DNA from 2 places in the Lederbergia graminis genome. Region 2 is predicted to be linked to the other one. Evidence: a T-box and tRNA genes for the amino acid it is inferred to sense, from the RefSeq annotation. Region 2 holds a T-box; the other holds one or more tRNA genes.
What was found. The T-box of region 2 lies ahead of ileS (isoleucine--tRNA ligase). A T-box ahead of a tRNA ligase gene usually reads a tRNA of that ligase, here a tRNA-Ile.

Region 1: it has a tRNA-Ile gene. The T-box ahead of ileS (isoleucine--tRNA ligase) is inferred to sense a tRNA for this amino acid. The anticodon was not compared.

The regions. Positions count from the first base shown of each region.
Region 1 covers NZ_JBHSMC010000018.1:436-9,001, forward strand. Annotated here, with positions in the region: tRNA gene ACFPM4_RS13825 (tRNA-Lys) at 1-20, shown strand, start outside; tRNA gene ACFPM4_RS13830 (tRNA-Leu) at 25-106, shown strand; tRNA gene ACFPM4_RS13835 (tRNA-Gly) at 116-190, shown strand; tRNA gene ACFPM4_RS13840 (tRNA-Leu) at 197-282, shown strand; tRNA gene ACFPM4_RS13845 (tRNA-Arg) at 292-368, shown strand; tRNA gene ACFPM4_RS13850 (tRNA-Pro) at 392-468, shown strand; tRNA gene ACFPM4_RS13855 (tRNA-Ala) at 483-558, shown strand; tRNA gene ACFPM4_RS13860 (tRNA-Met) at 583-659, shown strand; tRNA gene ACFPM4_RS13865 (tRNA-Ile) at 668-744, shown strand; tRNA gene ACFPM4_RS13870 (tRNA-Ser) at 756-848, shown strand; tRNA gene ACFPM4_RS13875 (tRNA-Met) at 868-941, shown strand; tRNA gene ACFPM4_RS13880 (tRNA-Asp) at 945-1,021, shown strand; tRNA gene ACFPM4_RS13885 (tRNA-Phe) at 1,040-1,115, shown strand; tRNA gene ACFPM4_RS13890 (tRNA-His) at 1,147-1,221, shown strand; tRNA gene ACFPM4_RS13895 (tRNA-Gly) at 1,238-1,311, shown strand; tRNA gene ACFPM4_RS13900 (tRNA-Ile) at 1,325-1,401, shown strand; tRNA gene ACFPM4_RS13905 (tRNA-Asn) at 1,403-1,474, shown strand; tRNA gene ACFPM4_RS13910 (tRNA-Ser) at 1,488-1,578, shown strand; tRNA gene ACFPM4_RS13915 (tRNA-Glu) at 1,597-1,668, shown strand; gene ACFPM4_RS13920 (TraR/DksA C4-type zinc finger protein) at 1,720-2,472, opposite strand; gene ACFPM4_RS13925 (1,4-dihydroxy-2-naphthoate polyprenyltransferase) at 2,616-3,539, opposite strand; gene ACFPM4_RS13930 (isochorismate synthase) at 3,777-5,165, shown strand; gene menD (2-succinyl-5-enolpyruvyl-6-hydroxy-3-cyclohexene-1-carboxylic-acid synthase) at 5,165-6,910, shown strand; gene menH (2-succinyl-6-hydroxy-2,4-cyclohexadiene-1-carboxylate synthase) at 6,910-7,725, shown strand; gene menB (1,4-dihydroxy-2-naphthoyl-CoA synthase) at 7,728-8,546, shown strand.
Region 2 covers NZ_JBHSMC010000001.1:693,860-702,425, reverse strand. Annotated here, with positions in the region: gene ACFPM4_RS03620 (YggS family pyridoxal phosphate-dependent enzyme) at 1-215, shown strand, start outside; gene ACFPM4_RS03615 (cell division protein SepF) at 229-681, shown strand; gene ACFPM4_RS03610 (YggT family protein) at 686-946, shown strand; gene ACFPM4_RS03605 (YlmH family RNA-binding protein) at 977-1,753, shown strand; gene ACFPM4_RS03600 (DivIVA domain-containing protein) at 1,855-2,364, shown strand; T-box leader at 2,414-2,642, shown strand; gene ileS (isoleucine--tRNA ligase) at 2,819-5,578, shown strand; gene lspA (signal peptidase II) at 5,743-6,210, shown strand; gene ACFPM4_RS03585 (RluA family pseudouridine synthase) at 6,203-7,108, shown strand; gene pyrR (bifunctional pyr operon transcriptional regulator/uracil phosphoribosyltransferase PyrR) at 7,327-7,872, shown strand; gene ACFPM4_RS03575 (aspartate carbamoyltransferase catalytic subunit) at 8,046-8,566, shown strand, end outside.

The sequences.
Region 1 (8,566 bases), on a different contig from region 2:
GAATCCTTCATGGCTCACCATTTTGCGGGTGTGGTGGAACTGGCAGACACGCTAGACTTAGGATCTAGTGCCGTAAGGCGTGGGGGTTCGACTCCCTTCACCCGCACTTTAATACGCGGAAGTAGTTCAGTGGTAGAACACCACCTTGCCAAGGTGGGGGTCGCGGGTTCGAATCCCGTCTTCCGCTCCAAAATATGCCGGGGTGGCGGAACTGGCAGACGCACAGGACTTAAAATCCTGCGGTAGGTGACTACCGTACCGGTTCGATTCCGGTCCTCGGCATTAAGAATAGCGCCCGTAGCTCAATTGGATAGAGCGTCTGACTACGGATCAGAAGGTTATGGGTTCGACTCCTTTCGGGCGCGCCATATAAATCTATCAGTTTATTAACCGGGAAGTAGCTCAGCTTGGTAGAGCACTTGGTTTGGGACCAAGGGGTCGCAGGTTCGAATCCTGTCTTCCCGACCATTTTCAATCATATTGGGGCCTTAGCTCAGCTGGGAGAGCGCCTGCCTTGCACGCAGGAGGTCAGCGGTTCGATCCCGCTAGGCTCCACCAATATTATTTTAATCTTCTTATAGGGGCGGCGTAGCTCAGCTGGCTAGAGCGTACGGTTCATACCCGTGAGGTCGTGGGTTCGATCCCCTCCGCCGCTACCATATAAAAAGGACCTTTAGCTCAGCTGGTTAGAGCAGACGGCTCATAACCGTCCGGTCGTAGGTTCGAGTCCTACAAGGTCCACCATATATTCATTCGGAGGTATACCCAAGTCTGGCTGAAGGGATCGGTCTTGAAAACCGACAGGGGAGTCAAATCCCGCGGGGGTTCGAATCCCTCTACCTCCTCCATATTAATATATTTTATCGTCGCGGGGTGGAGCAGTCCGGTAGCTCGTCGGGCTCATAACCCGAAGGTCGCAGGTTCAAATCCTGCCCCCGCAATTTGGTCCGGTAGTTCAGTTGGTTAGAATGCCTGCCTGTCACGCAGGAGGTCGCGGGTTCGAGTCCCGTCCGGACCGCCATTATTTTTTACATATGTTGGCTCAGTAGCTCAGTCGGTAGAGCAAAGGACTGAAAATCCTTGTGTCGGCGGTTCGATTCCGTCCTGAGCCACCATTAAATTAAATACGATGCAGAGCTAATAATGGCGGCTATGGCGAAGTGGTTAACGCACCGGATTGTGGCTCCGGCATCATGGGTTCGATTCCCATTAGTCGCCCCATATAAAATTATATAGTGCGGGTGTAGTTTAGTGGTAAAACCTCAGCCTTCCAAGCTGATGATGAGGGTTCGATTCCCTTCACCCGCTCCAATTACATTTTAAAGGGCCTATAGCTCAGCTGGTTAGAGCGCACGCCTGATAAGCGTGAGGTCGGTGGTTCGAGTCCACTTAGGCCCACCATTCCGCAGTAGCTCAGTGGTAGAGCTATCGGCTGTTAACCGATCGGTCGTAGGTTCGAATCCTACCTGCGGAGTTTCTATTTAAATGGGGAAGTACTCAAGAGGCTGAAGAGGCGCCCCTGCTAAGGGTGTAGGTCGCGTAAGCGGCGCGAGGGTTCAAATCCCTCCTTCTCCGCCATATTTAATTTTAGAAAAAGGCCCCTTGGTCAAGCGGTTAAGACACCGCCCTTTCACGGCGGTAACACGGGTTCGAATCCCGTAGGGGTCATCATTAAAAAGAAAGCTTTCAATTATGAAAGCTTTCTTTTTTTATCTGAATTTATTTATCCTCATCTTCCTTATCGTTTACATAACTATCTTTTTCATGATAAGGTATATCACCAATAGGAGAGTCCATTCCTGCTTCATCTAACATTTCCTTGTATTCCACTTGTTCGTCAGATTGTATCGTACTCCTATATTTTCCACTTATATCAGTAACACTAAATGTTTCATACTCTTCTTGTGTTCCATCTTTACTTTCGTCTTGATATAATTCATTATAATCATCGTGGTCACCTACAAAATCAGAAGGTGTTTCAGATGTGCCGAAGCGTGCAACCTCTTCAAAACTATCATCATAATGTTCGTTTGGACTATCATGCCGAGCTGTAAATGAATTATCTGTAGCTGGAATAATTATTTCTTCTTCTACTGGCCGGTCTCCAGGAATACGTTGGTCAGGAGAGTGTTCTTTGCAAAATGTTGTGGCAGGTACAGCTTCTAAGCGTTCAAAAGGGATATCTGTCCCGCATACTTCACATTGGCCATATGAGCCTTTCTCTATTGCCTCTAATGCATGTTCCACTTTACCTAATTCATCTTGAGCATGAATTGATAATGCCATATCTTTTTCTCTTTCATAAAATGCGGTACCTACATCTGCTGGATGATTGTCATATAATGATAATTCACCTATATTCTCACGTGCACTTCTATTTTGAAAACTCTCATCATCATCAGTGATTGTAAGTTGTTTTTTTTGTTCATATAACTCTTTTTTTAATTGCGATAATTGTTGATCAGATATCATGCAGACACATCCTTTTCAATTCAATCATAAGTAGTATTTACATTACCTAAATTGTTATATGTAAAACCTTTATATTAAATTTTGGTATACATACAAAAACAACTCATGTTTTGATAACATGAGTTGTTTTTTCAAGAAAGTATTTATAAATAATATCCAATCATAATTCCAACAGACATAAGGAATCCAAATATTGTATTTGTTTTAGCTGTCGCTACCATTGCAGGCATCATTTGTAGAGGGTCCGATTTTCCAATAAAGCCTCTTACTGCTTTAATTGGCATTGGAGCACTTACACATGCAACTAATAACCACGGTGAAATATCTGTAAAAATAACTAACGCAATAATCCAAATGTAGGAAATTATAAACAAAATTGCTAATAGAGCAATTGCATAACTTCTTCCTAGTAGTATTGCAATTGTTTTCCGTCCACTTTTTTTATCTCCGTCGAGGTCACGTATGTTATTTGAAAGCATGATACATCCTATTAATATCGAGACTGGGATAGAGATAAGAATGCTTATACTTGAAATATATCCTGTTTGGATGAAATAGGAAATTTGTATAATTACAACACCCATAAAAAACCCGGAAGATAGTTCACCAAAAGGTGTATAGGCAATTGGTTTTGGACCACCTGTATAAAAATATCCCACTAGCATGCAAATAAATCCGATAACAGCTATCCATAAACTAGATGTTAGTGAAATATAGGCACCGAGCAAAATTGCAATCCCGAAAAAAGTAAAACCCAGATTTAAAACTGTACTTGGTTTTACACCATTTCTCACAATAGCTCCACCAATACCTACAGATTTTTCATTATCAAGACCTCTTTTATAATCAAAATATTCATTGAACATATTTGTTGCAGCTTGTATTAACAAACTAGCCAATAGCATGGCAATAAATAATGGAATGTGAATGTTTGTACTATCAGCAGCAATTACCGTTCCAAGTAGAACAGGAACGAAAGAAGCAGTTAAAGTATGTGGACGAGTTAGATTCCACCAAATACGCCAACCTTTATCTACTTGCAAAGTAGAATTTGTTTGTACGTTCATTACATTTCTCTCCCTTAATATAATGAATAATTTCTATAGTTTTAATAAATAAAGGTATTATAAAACAACACCATCCTTTAAAGTTTAGGTAATGTATGTAAATGTGTCAATGCAAAAAAACGGAAAAAATGTCGGAATTTATTTCCTCAAGTACGATTGCTACATTAAACACACATATTCATATATAATATAGGAGTAATGTAGAGATAAAAGCGTGGCATTTTAGGAGAGATTATATTGACAGAATTATTATCATCCACCAATTACTCTAAAGACTTATGGTATCGGAATAATTGGAAACTGTATAGCTATACAAAGAAAATCGATGCTTGTGATCCGAAGGCATTTTACCAATTTGAAGAGAACCTCTACAAAGGTGAAAGATTTTATTGGAAAACTTCTGATAATGATATGAAAATTATCGGATTAGGAATTGCAACATCCATATCAAGCTTTAATGAAGGAAACAGATATGAAGATATTCAAGAGAAGTGGAACACAGTTATTAATGATGCAAAAATAATAAATAATTCTCAATCACCAGGAACAGGTCCATTAATATTTGGTGGTTTTTGCTTTGATTCGGAAAGTATAAAAGAAAGCGAATGGGAACCATTTGGTGATTCCTTATTTTATTTACCAAAATATATGATGACGGTTATCAATGACAAAGACTATTATTTAACGGTCAATTATATTCATGATAATTGTTCAGATGAAGAATTGATGAAAGAAACAGATGACATTCTATATAAATTGCAGAACGCTAAAAACTATGTGCAATATGAAAAAGTTCCTTCTATCAAATCAAGTAAGGAGCTAGCGGTACATGAATGGGTACAAGCTGTTGAAAGAATTGTACAAATGATTAATTCTTCAGAGCAGCAAAAGGTTGTATTAGCTAGAAAAATGAAGGTTGAGTTTGAAAACAATATTTCCTCTACCTATGTATTACAACAGTTACTCCATCAACAGCCATCTAGCTTTGTTTTTTCAATTGAAAATGGAGAAAGCTGTTTTATTGGTGCATCACCTGAAAGATTAGTAAAAAAAATAAATGATCATATTTTATCAACATGCTTGGCAGGTTCTATCGGCAGAAGTACTAATCTAGATGAAGATAAGCGACTTGGTGAAGCTTTGTTACATGATCCAAAGAATTTATTTGAGCATGAACTCGTTGTGTCGATGATAGAAGATGCATTAAGACAATTTTGTCATCAACTTACTATCCCGGAACAGCCGATATTAATGAAAACACCAGATGTACAGCATTTATATACACCAGTAGTTGGGAAAACATGGAGAAATAGTTCTATACTAGATATGGTACAGGAATTACATCCAACTCCAGCTTTAGGTGGAGTTCCAACAAAACCGGCTATGGAATTAATTCGAGAGAACGAAAATATGGATCGTGGCTTCTATGCAAGTCCAATTGGCTGGACTGATTATTTAGGTAATGGTGAGTTTATTGTTGGAATAAGATCCGGATTACTGAAAGGAAAAGAATCTTATTTATATGCCGGCTGTGGATTAGTTTCCGATTCAAAATCAAATGATGAATTAATAGAAACAAGAATAAAATTTAGACCAATGTTAAAAGCAATTGGGGGAAAACTATAATGAAACAGCATATAGAAGCACTTACACAGTATTTAGTAGCTTTTATTACAGGTTTAGTACAATCTGGGGTAAAGGATGTTGTCATTAGCCCAGGGTCTAGGTCAACTCCTTTAGCACTTTTATTCGCTGAGCATCGTGAGTTGCAAACGTATATTAATATTGATGAACGTTCAGCAGCATTTTTCGCACTTGGACTTGCGAAATCTTCGAACAAACCAGTCGTGTTGCTATGTACATCTGGAACAGCAGCAGCGAACTTTTTTCCTGCCGTTGTGGAGGCAAATTTATCAAGAGTCCCATTAATTGTTTTAACTGCTGATCGCCCCCATGAATTAAGGGATGTAGGTGCACCACAAGCAATCGACCAACTGCACCTATATGGAAACCATGTAAGATGGTTTTCCGAGATGGCGTTACCAGAGGAAAGTGTATCAGCCGTTAAATATGCTAAAACTGCTGCAATTAGAGCAGTAAAAGAGGCGACTAGCTTAATGAAGGGGCCGGTTCATCTTAATTTTCCATTACGAGAACCTTTAATCCCCCAACTGGAACCTTACCCGTTTCAGGAAGAACCAACTTCACGTATGGTTGAAGCCGGAAGTTTACAAATATCTAATAAGTCTGCGAAAAAAATCGTCGATGCGTGGCAAAAGGTAGAAAAGGGAATAATCATTTGCGGTCAAATCGATGAACAAGGATTTCCGCAAGCTGTGCAGAATTTAGCTAAAAAGTTGGGATTCCCAATTTTAGCTGACCCACTATCTCAAGTAAGAAGTAGCCAGCAAGTAGAGAACTTCGTCATTGATAGTTATGATGCAATTCTAAAGGCTACACTAGAAATGGAGCAACTAAAACCAGAGTTAATTATCCGCTTTGGCGGTTCTCCAGTATCCAAACCCCTTTCGTTATATATAAAGAAATATGATAATATTCCCCAATATATTATCGACAGTGGTGAGGGATGGCGAGATCCTCAAAACACAAGTACTATGATGATTTATAGTAATGAAGTTAGTTTTTGTGATCAAATTACAAATTTGCTACCTTCGCCGAAAGAATCAAAGTGGCAAGATATGTGGATGGAGTTAGATAATCGTACGAAAGATATTATTTCATCACAAATGAAATTAGAATCGGAGCTAGAGGAAGGCAAGGCTGTATATGAATTAATTAATTTGCTTCCTATGCAAAGTACTGTTTTTGTAGGGAATAGTATGCCAATTAGAGATTTTGATACGTTTTTTCATAAGAATGAAAAAGATATATGCATCATGGCAAATAGAGGTGCCAATGGAATAGACGGAGTTGTATCTACTGCTTTAGGTGCTTCTATTTATAAGAGACCAATGTTTCTAGTAATAGGAGATTTATCATTTTTTCATGATTTAAATGGATTATTACTTGCAAAGCTCCACAAATTAAATATCACCATAATTGTGTTAAATAATGATGGTGGTGGCATATTCTCTTACTTGCCTCAGTCAGCAGAGGAAAAGCATTTTGAAGTTTTATTTGGGACACCTACTGGATTAAATTATGAGCATGCAGTGAAGATGTATCATGGACACTATACGAAAGTCCTGGATTGGCAAGGGTATGCAATTGCAATACAGGAAGCTTTGAGTCATGAAGGTTTGAACGTGATTGAAGTTCCGACAAATCGCGATAAAAATCATCGTGCTCATAAGGCTTTATGGGACCTAGTTTCCCGGGAAATACAATCTTTTTTACAGGATGTACAATAATGTTACAAAAAATTAATGGTATTGATTATTTTTATCAAGTATCTGGTGAAGGTGAGCCAATAGTCTTATTACACGGTTTTACAGGCGATAGTTCTACATGGGATAATATTCATCTAGGTGGAGCTTTCCAAAAAATAACTATAGATATTATAGGTCATGGTAAAACAGAATCACCACTTGATAGTAAAAGATACAGTATGAATAATGTTGCTGAAGATATTGCAACAATTTTAGATCAGTTATCCATCAAACAAGCCCATATTTTAGGTTATTCTATGGGTGGGAGGCTTGCGTTAAGTTTTGCAATGAAACATCCAAATCGTGTTCGCTCCCTTCTATTGGAGAGTAGCTCTCCGGGGTTAGAAACAAAAGTAGAGAGAAAAAATAGAATTATACAGGATGAAAAGTTATGTAAGATGATACATGACGAGGGTATTGAGAAGTTTGTTGATTACTGGGAACGTATTCCTTTATTCGAATCCCAACAATTATTATCAATAGAAATCCGTAATAGAATACGGAATCAACGATTAAAGAATAATCCAACTGGTCTTTTGAATAGTTTGAGGGGAATGGGTACAGGGGTACAACCTTCATGGTGGGATAAACTTGATCAGCTTACTATGCCTGTACTATTAATGTGTGGGGAATTAGATGAGAAATATTGTGTGCTTGCTCAACGGATGAAAGAATTGATTCCGCATGCAAATTTAGTCGAATTTTCTGGTCTAGGACATGCAATTCACGTGGAGGATCCGGGAAAGTTTGATACAATAGTAAAGAACTTTTTGTTAAATATAAAAAAGGAGGGTTAATAATGGCCATTCAATGGAGATCTGAAAGAGAATATGAAGATATCTTATATGAAACGTATAATGGAATCGCAAAGATCACAATTAATCGCCCAGAAGTACATAACGCATTTACACCAAGAACAGTTAGTGAAATGATTGATGCATTTGCTTATGCTCGTGATGATGAATCAATTGGTGCGATCATTTTAACAGGAGCAGGCGGGAAAGCATTCTGTTCTGGAGGAGATCAAAAAGTACGAGGTCATGGTGGTTATGTGGGAGACGATAACATACCACGCTTGAATGTACTAGATTTACAACGTTTAATTCGTGTTATACCAAAGCCTGTCGTAGCAATGGTGGCTGGATATGCAATTGGTGGTGGACATGTACTTCACGTTGTATGTGATTTAACGATTGCTGCTGATAATGCAATTTTTGGACAAACTGGACCTAAAGTAGGTAGTTTTGATGCCGGTTACGGTGCTGGATATTTAGCACGTATTGTCGGACATAAGAAAGCAAAAGAAATTTGGTTCTTATGCCGTCAGTACAATGCACAAGAAGCACTTGATATGGGCTTAGTAAACACAGTAGTACCACTTGAGCAATTAGAAGAAGAAACAGTTAAGTGGTGTGAAGAAATGCTAGAAAAGAGCCCAACAGCTCTTCGTTTCCTTAAAGCAGCATTTAATGCGGATACGGACGGTCTTGCAGGTCTACAACAACTTGCAGGAGATGCTACGCTTCTTTACTACACGACCGATGAGGCAAAAGAAGGTAGAGATTCATTTAAAGAGAAACGTAAACCTGATTTTGGGCAATTCCCTCGTTTCCCTTGATTTACATGGATGCATATATG
Region 2 (8,566 bases):
TCGGATTAATGACAATGGCACCTCATATCGATAATGAAACGATATTGAGGGATTGTTTTAGAAGATTGAAATCTATTCAAACAGAAGTAGCAAATATGAAGTTGGATTATGCGCCATGTACGGAATTATCGATGGGAATGTCTAATGATTATCAAATAGCTATTGAAGAAGGCGCAACATTTGTACGCATTGGTACTGCCTTAGTTGGAGAATAGAGGAGGATTGTTTATGGGGATTAAAACAAAGTTTAAGAACTTTTTCTTGCTTGATGATGAAGAGTATATCGAAGAAGAAGAAAAAACAGTGAATCGTCAACAAGTTCAAGCACCTGAAAACGAAAAGCATTATCCAGAAGTAAAGAAACAAAATGTAGTAAGTTTACAAAGTGTTCAAAAGTCATCTAAAGTTATATTATTTGAACCTAGAGTTTATGCTGAAGCCCAGGAAATTGCGGATCATATTGTAAATCGACGTGCTGTAGTCGTAAATTTACAGCGTATCCAACATGATCAAGCTGTTAGAATAGTGGACTTTTTAAGTGGTGCCGTGTATGCAATAGGTGGAGACATTCAAAAAATTGGACTAGATATTTTCCTATGTACACCTGATAATGTGGAAGTCTCAGGGAATATATCTGACATCATAGCCGAAAACGACTTTACAGATACGAGGTGGTCCTAATAAGATGGATTTTGTTATAGGCATTATTGGACAGGCTATCCAAATTTATTCATGGGCATTAATCATTTATATTTTAATGGGTTGGTTTCCTGGTGCTCGAGAATCTGCAATTGGTGAGTTTTTAGGACGAATTTGTGAACCATACTTGGAGCCATTTAGGAGGTTTATTCCGCCGCTAGGAATGATTGATATTTCGCCAATTGTTGCATTTTTTGTACTAAGACTTGCAACAACTGGATTATTAGAATTAGGGAGAATGTTTTAATATATTTAGTGGTTATGGAGAGTGTAAATTATGTCAGGCATTTACCAGCATTTCCGGCCTGAGGAAAAGGACTTTATTGATCAAGTAATTGGCTGGCAACAATATGTAGAAAATACCTATGCTGATAAGCTTACCGATTTTCTCGATCCTCGCCAACAATTTATTGTTCGTTCCATTATTGGTGAACAAAATGCAGTGCGTTACCAATTTTTTGGAGGGATAGATAATTGTGAGCGTAAAAGGGCGCTAATTTATCCAGAGTATATGACTCCAGACGAAGCAGATTACCAAATTGGGCTCTATGAGATAAAATATCCTACGAAATTTGTTCAACTTGATCACCGGATGGTTTTAGGGTCTATTATGTCTCTTGGTATGAAACGAGATAAGTTTGGAGATATTCTTATTAATGATGAAGTGATACAATTTTTCCTTGCTACCGAAATAGAGGATTTTGTGAAGATCAATTTGACGCAAATAGGAAAAGCTAAGGTGACGATAAAGAGATGTGAGAATGAACTAGCTATAAATACGGAAGATAAATGGTTAGAACGAGATACAACTGTTAGTTCACTACGTTTAGATTCCATTATTAGTTCTGCGTATAATATCTCTAGACAAAAAGCACAATTACTTATCCAACAAGGACATGCAAAAGTTAATTGGGAAAAAATAGAGCGTACTTCCTTTGAATGTGATGAAGGGGATGTTTTATCTGTCCGTGGTTTTGGACGTTGCACTATTAAACAATTGCAAGGAAGAACAAAAAAAGATAAATATCGTGTGAAAATTGGATTAAAGAAATAGTTTTAAAATAATATTTACAGGTTTTTCGTAATATATAGTCGAAATCTAATATTCCATGTATAATATAGTAATAATGATAGATTTGCAATGGAGGTGGCAATATGCCGTTAACGCCTGTCGATATACATAATAAAGAATTCAGTAGAGGATTCCGTGGTTATGATGAAGATGAGGTTAATGAGTTTCTTGACCAAGTAATTAAAGATTATGAATTGATTATTCGTGAGAAAAAAGAATTAGAGGATAAGCTTTCTTCGTTAAACGAGCGGCTTGGCCATTTCAGTACAATTGAAGATACGCTTCATAAATCAATTGTTGTTGCTCAAGAAGCAGCTGAAGAAGTAAGAGGAAATGCACAAAAAGAAGCAAAACTAATTATTAAAGAAGCAGAGAAGAATGCAGATCGAATTGTAAATGATGCCCTATCTAAAGCTCGTAAAATCGCTTTAGAAATTGAAGAATTAAAGAAGCAATCAAAAGTTTTCAGAACAAGATTTAAATTACTCATTGAGGCTCAGCTTGATTTAATCGGAAATGATGATTGGGATCATTTAATGGAGTTGGATATTGATTCAACAGAATTAAAAGCTCTTCAAGAAGTTGAAGAGTAATATTGACGAATCGATCTATCCTCACATATAATGAAATAAATTTTTATATTACTAAATGATGACAGGGACAGTACATGCCCCAACCCTATTAAAGCGATCCAAGGATAGTGCGAGCTTGGAATAGGAAGGCAATGGAAGATCACCCTCGAGTTCTTAATTCGAACGCATATGTTAGTAGATGCAAGCGGACACTCCACGATACGGAAATTGAGCGGACAATATACATATGTTTTTGTCAATTTGGGTGGTACCGCGGGAATAGCCTTCTCGTCCCTTTTATGGGATGAGAAGGCTATTTTTTTGTTGCTGTAATTAATGTGTTGATGGACGGGTGACTACAACGGTTCTGATCTAGCAAAGTATTTCTTTCAGATTCGTGACTTACGAATCCGCACATCTAAATTAGCAACCGGAGCGAATTTTCCAAGTAATAGTTATTAATAGGAGGATTAACATGGACTATAAAGACACTTTATTAATGCCAAAGACAGAATTTCCTATGCGAGGCAATTTACCGAATAAAGAGCCGGAAATTCAAGCTCGTTGGGAAGAGCAAGATATTTATAAAAAAGTACAAGAACGTACAAAAGGAAAACCATTATTCATATTACATGATGGACCACCATACGCAAATGGGGATCTACATATGGGGCACGCGCTGAATAAAACATTAAAAGATTTTATTGTGCGTTATAAATCAATGAATGGTTACTGTGCTCCGTATGTCCCTGGATGGGATACACATGGATTGCCAATCGAACAGGCGCTTACGAATAAAGGTGTAAAACGGAAAGAAATGTCCATCGCTGAATTTCGTAAACTATGTGAAGATTATGCATATGAACAAATCGATAACCAGCGTACAGAATTTAAACGTTTAGGTGTTAGAGGAGATTGGGATAACCCTTATATTACGTTAAAACCAGAATATGAAGCACAACAAATTTTAGTTTTTGGCGAAATGGCGAAAAAAGGCTATATTTATAAAGGGAAAAAACCAGTTTACTGGTCTCCATCAAGTGAGTCTGCATTAGCAGAAGCGGAAATTGAATATCATGATAAACGTTCCCCTTCCATCTATGTTGCATTCGAAGTAGAAGATGGGAAAAATGTTATTGAACAGGGAACAAAAGTCATTATCTGGACAACAACACCATGGACTATTCCTGCAAACCTTGGAATTGCTGTACATCCTGATTTAGATTATGTTGTAGTTTCTGTTAATAATGACCGTTATTTAATCGCTCATGCACTTTTAGAAAATGTAACAACTACTTTAGAGTGGGAAAATGTTGAAATAGTTCAAACCATTAAAGGTTCAGAATTAGAAGGTGTAGTGGCAAAACACCCATTATATAATCGCCCTTCGCTCGTTGTATTAGGGGATCATGTTACGGTAGATTCAGGAACTGGCTGTGTTCATACAGCACCTGGACACGGGGAAGATGACTTTTTTGTAGGACAAAAATATAATTTAGATGTTTTATGTCCTGTAGATGATAAAGGAGTTATGACAGAAGAGGCTCCTGGCTTCGAGGGGATGTTCTATGATAAAGCAAACAAACCAATTACGGATAAATTAAATGAAGTTGGGGCTTTATTGAAGCTCGAATTCATTACTCACTCTTACCCTCATGATTGGCGTACAAAAAAACCAGTTATTTTCCGTGCAACATCTCAATGGTTCGCATCTATTAAAGATTTCCGCGAAGATTTGCTTGAAGCGATAAAAGAAGTCAAATGGGTTCCAAATTGGGGTGAAACAAGACTTTATAACATGGTAAGAGACCGTGGCGATTGGTGTATTTCACGTCAACGTGTATGGGGAGTACCAATTCCTGTATTTTATGCAGAAAACGGTGAAGCGATAATTACGGATGAAACAATTCATCACGTAGCGAATTTATTCCGTGAACATGGGTCTAATATTTGGTTTGAAAAAGAAGCAGAAGAACTGCTTCCAGAAGGGTTTACACACCCAGGAAGTCCAAATGGAAGCTTCACGAAAGAAACAGATATTATGGATGTATGGTTTGATTCAGGTTCTTCACATCAAGGTGTTCTCGTTGAACGTGATGACTTACAACGTCCAGCTGATCTTTATTTAGAAGGGTCTGATCAATATAGAGGTTGGTTTAACTCTTCACTAACAACAGCTGTAGCTGTTACTGGTAAAGCTCCGTATAAAGGAGTATTAAGCCATGGTTTTGTTTTAGATGGTGATGGAAGAAAAATGAGTAAATCACTAGGAAATGTTATTCTTCCTGGCAAAATTACAAAACAACTCGGAGCAGAAATAATCCGCCTGTGGGTTGCCTCTGTTGATTATCAAGCGGATGTTCGTGTTTCTGAAGCTATCCTAAAACAAGTAAGTGAAGTTTACAGGAAAATTAGAAATACTTTCCGATTCTTACTTGGAAACTTAGCCGATTTTAACCCTGAAACAGATGCAATTGAGTATGAAAAACTCCGTGAGGTAGATCAATTCATTCTTGTTAGACTTAACAATCTTGTGAAGACAGTAAAAGATTCTTATGAAAAATATGAATTCATGAATATTTACCATGCAGTTAATAATTTCTGTACACTAGACTTAAGCTCTTTCTATATGGATTTTGCAAAGGATGTATTATACATCGAAGCGAAAGATAATTATGAACGTAGAGCAATGCAAACCGTCATGTATGAAAGTGTAGTAACATTAGCAAAATTATTAGCACCTATTTTGCCGCATACAACAGACGAAGTGTGGGCACATATACCAGCTGTTCAAGAGGGAAGTGTTCAACTTACAGATATGCCAGAAGTAAAAGATTTATCGCGTGCACTAGAGCTGGAGGAAAAATGGTCAAAATTCCTAAAGCTTCGTGATGATGTATTAAAAGCTCTTGAAGAAGCTCGTAACCAAAAAATAATTGGTAAATCACTAACTGCAAAAGTTACTTTATATGTAAATGATAATACGAAGGCATTATTAGAAAGTTTATCAGAAAGTATGAAACAATTATTTATTGTTTCTGGCTTTGAAGTGGCTGGTACAGTTGATGAAGCACCAGAAAATGCATTGAAGTTAGAGCACGCAGCTGTTGTAGTAGAAAAAGCGGATGGTGAGACTTGTGAAAGATGCTGGGTTGTAACGCCGGAAATTGGTGTAGATTCAGAACATCCTACATTATGCAAACGTTGTGCACAAGTAGTAAAAGAAAACTATTAATAAATATGGGAGCTGTCTCGAAAAAGGCTAACACTCAATCATAACAGAATCATATTCATTATGATATTACTGTATAATGTTATGAAAAGGTGCTATGCTCTAAGTTTTTGGGGCAGCTCTTTTTCTGTTATTATGTAAAAATGAAATAGATGGGGGTGTGAAAGATTTATTATTTAATCGCGGTATTTTTAGTATTATTAGATCAGCTAACAAAATGGTTAGTTGTGAAAAACATGGAACTCGGGGAAAGCATTCCAATTATTTCAGATTTCCTTTACATAACATCACATCGGAATCGTGGTGCTGCATGGGGAATCTTGGAAGGACAAATGTGGTTATTTTATATCATCACCATTATTGTAATCGTAGTTATTATTTATTACTTAGAGAAACATGCTAAAGGAAAAGCGTTGTTCCAATTAAGTTTAGCATTTATTCTAGGTGGAGCGATTGGGAACTTTATTGACCGCTTATTTAGAAAAGAAGTTGTTGATTTCATGGATACGTATATTTTCACATATGACTTCCCTATCTTTAATATTGCAGATTCGGCACTAACAATTGGAGTAATTCTCATGTTTATACAAATGATAAGAGAAGCAATAGAAGAAAAGAGGCAGCAGAATGAGTGAGGAAATATACCACACAGTAGAAACAGAAGGAAATGAAAGAATCGATAAAGTTATAACAAGTTTAAATAATGAATGGTCTAGGTCACAGGTCCAACAGTGGATTCGCGAAGGACATGTTACTGTCAATGGAGAAAAAGTAAAAGCAAATTATAAATGCAACATACATGATGAAATTACTGTAAGCATACCTACTCCTGAACCATTAGATGTAACTCCAGAGGATCTCGATCTTGATATTTACTATGAAGATGAAGATGTCATTGTAGTGAATAAACCGAAAGGGATGGTAGTCCATCCTGCGCCAGGTCATCTATCTGGAACTCTTGTGAATGGTTTAATGGCACATTGTAAAGATTTATCTGGAATTAATGGAGTAATGAGACCAGGGATAGTCCATCGTATAGATAAAGATACGTCAGGACTATTAATGATTGCAAAAAATGATAAAGCACATGAACATTTAGTCAATCAATTAGTTGCCAAAACAGTTACTCGGAAATATTTTGCACTTGTACATGGTGTTATTCCTCATGATCATGGAACGATTGAAGCTCCGATTGGTAGGGATAAAATTGACCGACAAAGTATGAGTGTTGTAGATAATGGTAAACATGCTGTTACACATTTTAAAGTTTTAGAGAGATTTGATCAATACAGCTATGTCGAATGTGTGCTAGAGACAGGAAGAACACATCAAATCCGTGTCCATATGAAATATATTGGCTACCCTTTAGTAGGTGATCCAAAGTATGGTCCGCGAAAAACGCTCGAAACAGATGGACAAGTATTGCATGCTGGAATATTAGGTTTTATTCACCCTAGAACGAATGAATATATAGAATTCTCTGCACCCCTTCCAGCTTATTTTGAAAAAATATTAACTACATTGAACAAATAAAAATTGACAAATTGCCTGTATAGGTTTATATTGAGTATTAGTTACATAAAGCACCTTTAATTTAGTCCTGTGAGACTGAGAAGGATACATAGCAAATGCTTATATAATAAGCTTCCCTGCTATATTTGTCTGGAATTTTATCCCTCTCACTTACTGGTGAGAGGGATTTTTAGTTTTCATGAATGGGTGCTTTCCACTTATGATTTGAGGTGAAAAGAATGCAACAAGAAACTATTGTTTTAGATGAAAAAGCAATACAACGTGCACTTACACGCATTGCCCATGAAATAATCGAGAGAAATAAAGGGATTGATGATTGCATTATTGTTGGTATAAAGACTCGAGGAATTTACCTTGCAGAACGACTAGCGAAACGCATCGAGAAAATTGAAGGTGAAAAAATCCCTGTTGGAGAAATTGATATTACTTTATACAGAGACGATCTCTCTATAAAAACAAAAAACTTAGAACCGGAAGTTAAAGGTTCCCATGTACCAGTAGATATAAGTAATAAAAAAGTAATACTTGTTGATGATGTTTTATATACAGGTAGAACTGTAAGAGCTGGGATGGATGCATTGATGGATATTGGTCGTCCTTCACTCATACAACTAGCGGTATTAGTTGATAGAGGCCATCGTGAATTACCAGTTCGTGCAGATTTTATCGGAAAGAATATACCTACATCTAAGCAAGAACGAATCGTTGTAGAATTAATCGAAGCTGATAATAAGGATCAAGTAAGTATCCATAAAAATGAATAGTCCCTTTTAAATACAGTCCAGAGAGGCTGGCAAAGGGAGGATGAGTAGAAAGCATTGACATAATGCTTTTTTCAAGAACCCCTCTTTGTCTAGATGTGACAATGAGGGGTTTTTTTGGTGAAAAACCTAACTCCAATCCTCCATGCGCTTTTCAAAAATAGGAGGCGAAACTGATGAGACATCTAGTGTCAATGAATGATTTATCAAAGAATGAAATATTAACTATTTTGGATCAGGCTGAATCTTTTGCAAACGGGGAGAAATGGTCATTCACTGATAAAGTGTTTGCAGCAAATTTATTCTTTGAACCAAGCACAAGAACAAAAACAAGTTTTGAAATGGCTGAGCGCAAATTGGGATTTGAGATAATTCCATTTGAAACTAGTACATCTAGTTTACTGAAAGGTGAAACCCTATATGATACAGTAAAAACGTTAGAATCAATCGGTGTAGATGTTGCAGTTATTCGACATACACAAGATAAATATTATGAGGATCTAATAGGGAATGTGAATTTGAAAATAGTAAATGGTGGAGATGGCTGTGGACAACATCCAACACAATCCCTTTTAGACTTATTTACAATCAAACAAGAATTTGGCAGTTTTGAAGGATTGAAGGTTGCGATTATTGGAGATTTACAACATAGTAGGGTAGCCAAATCGAATAAGGATGCTCTAACAGCATTAGGAGC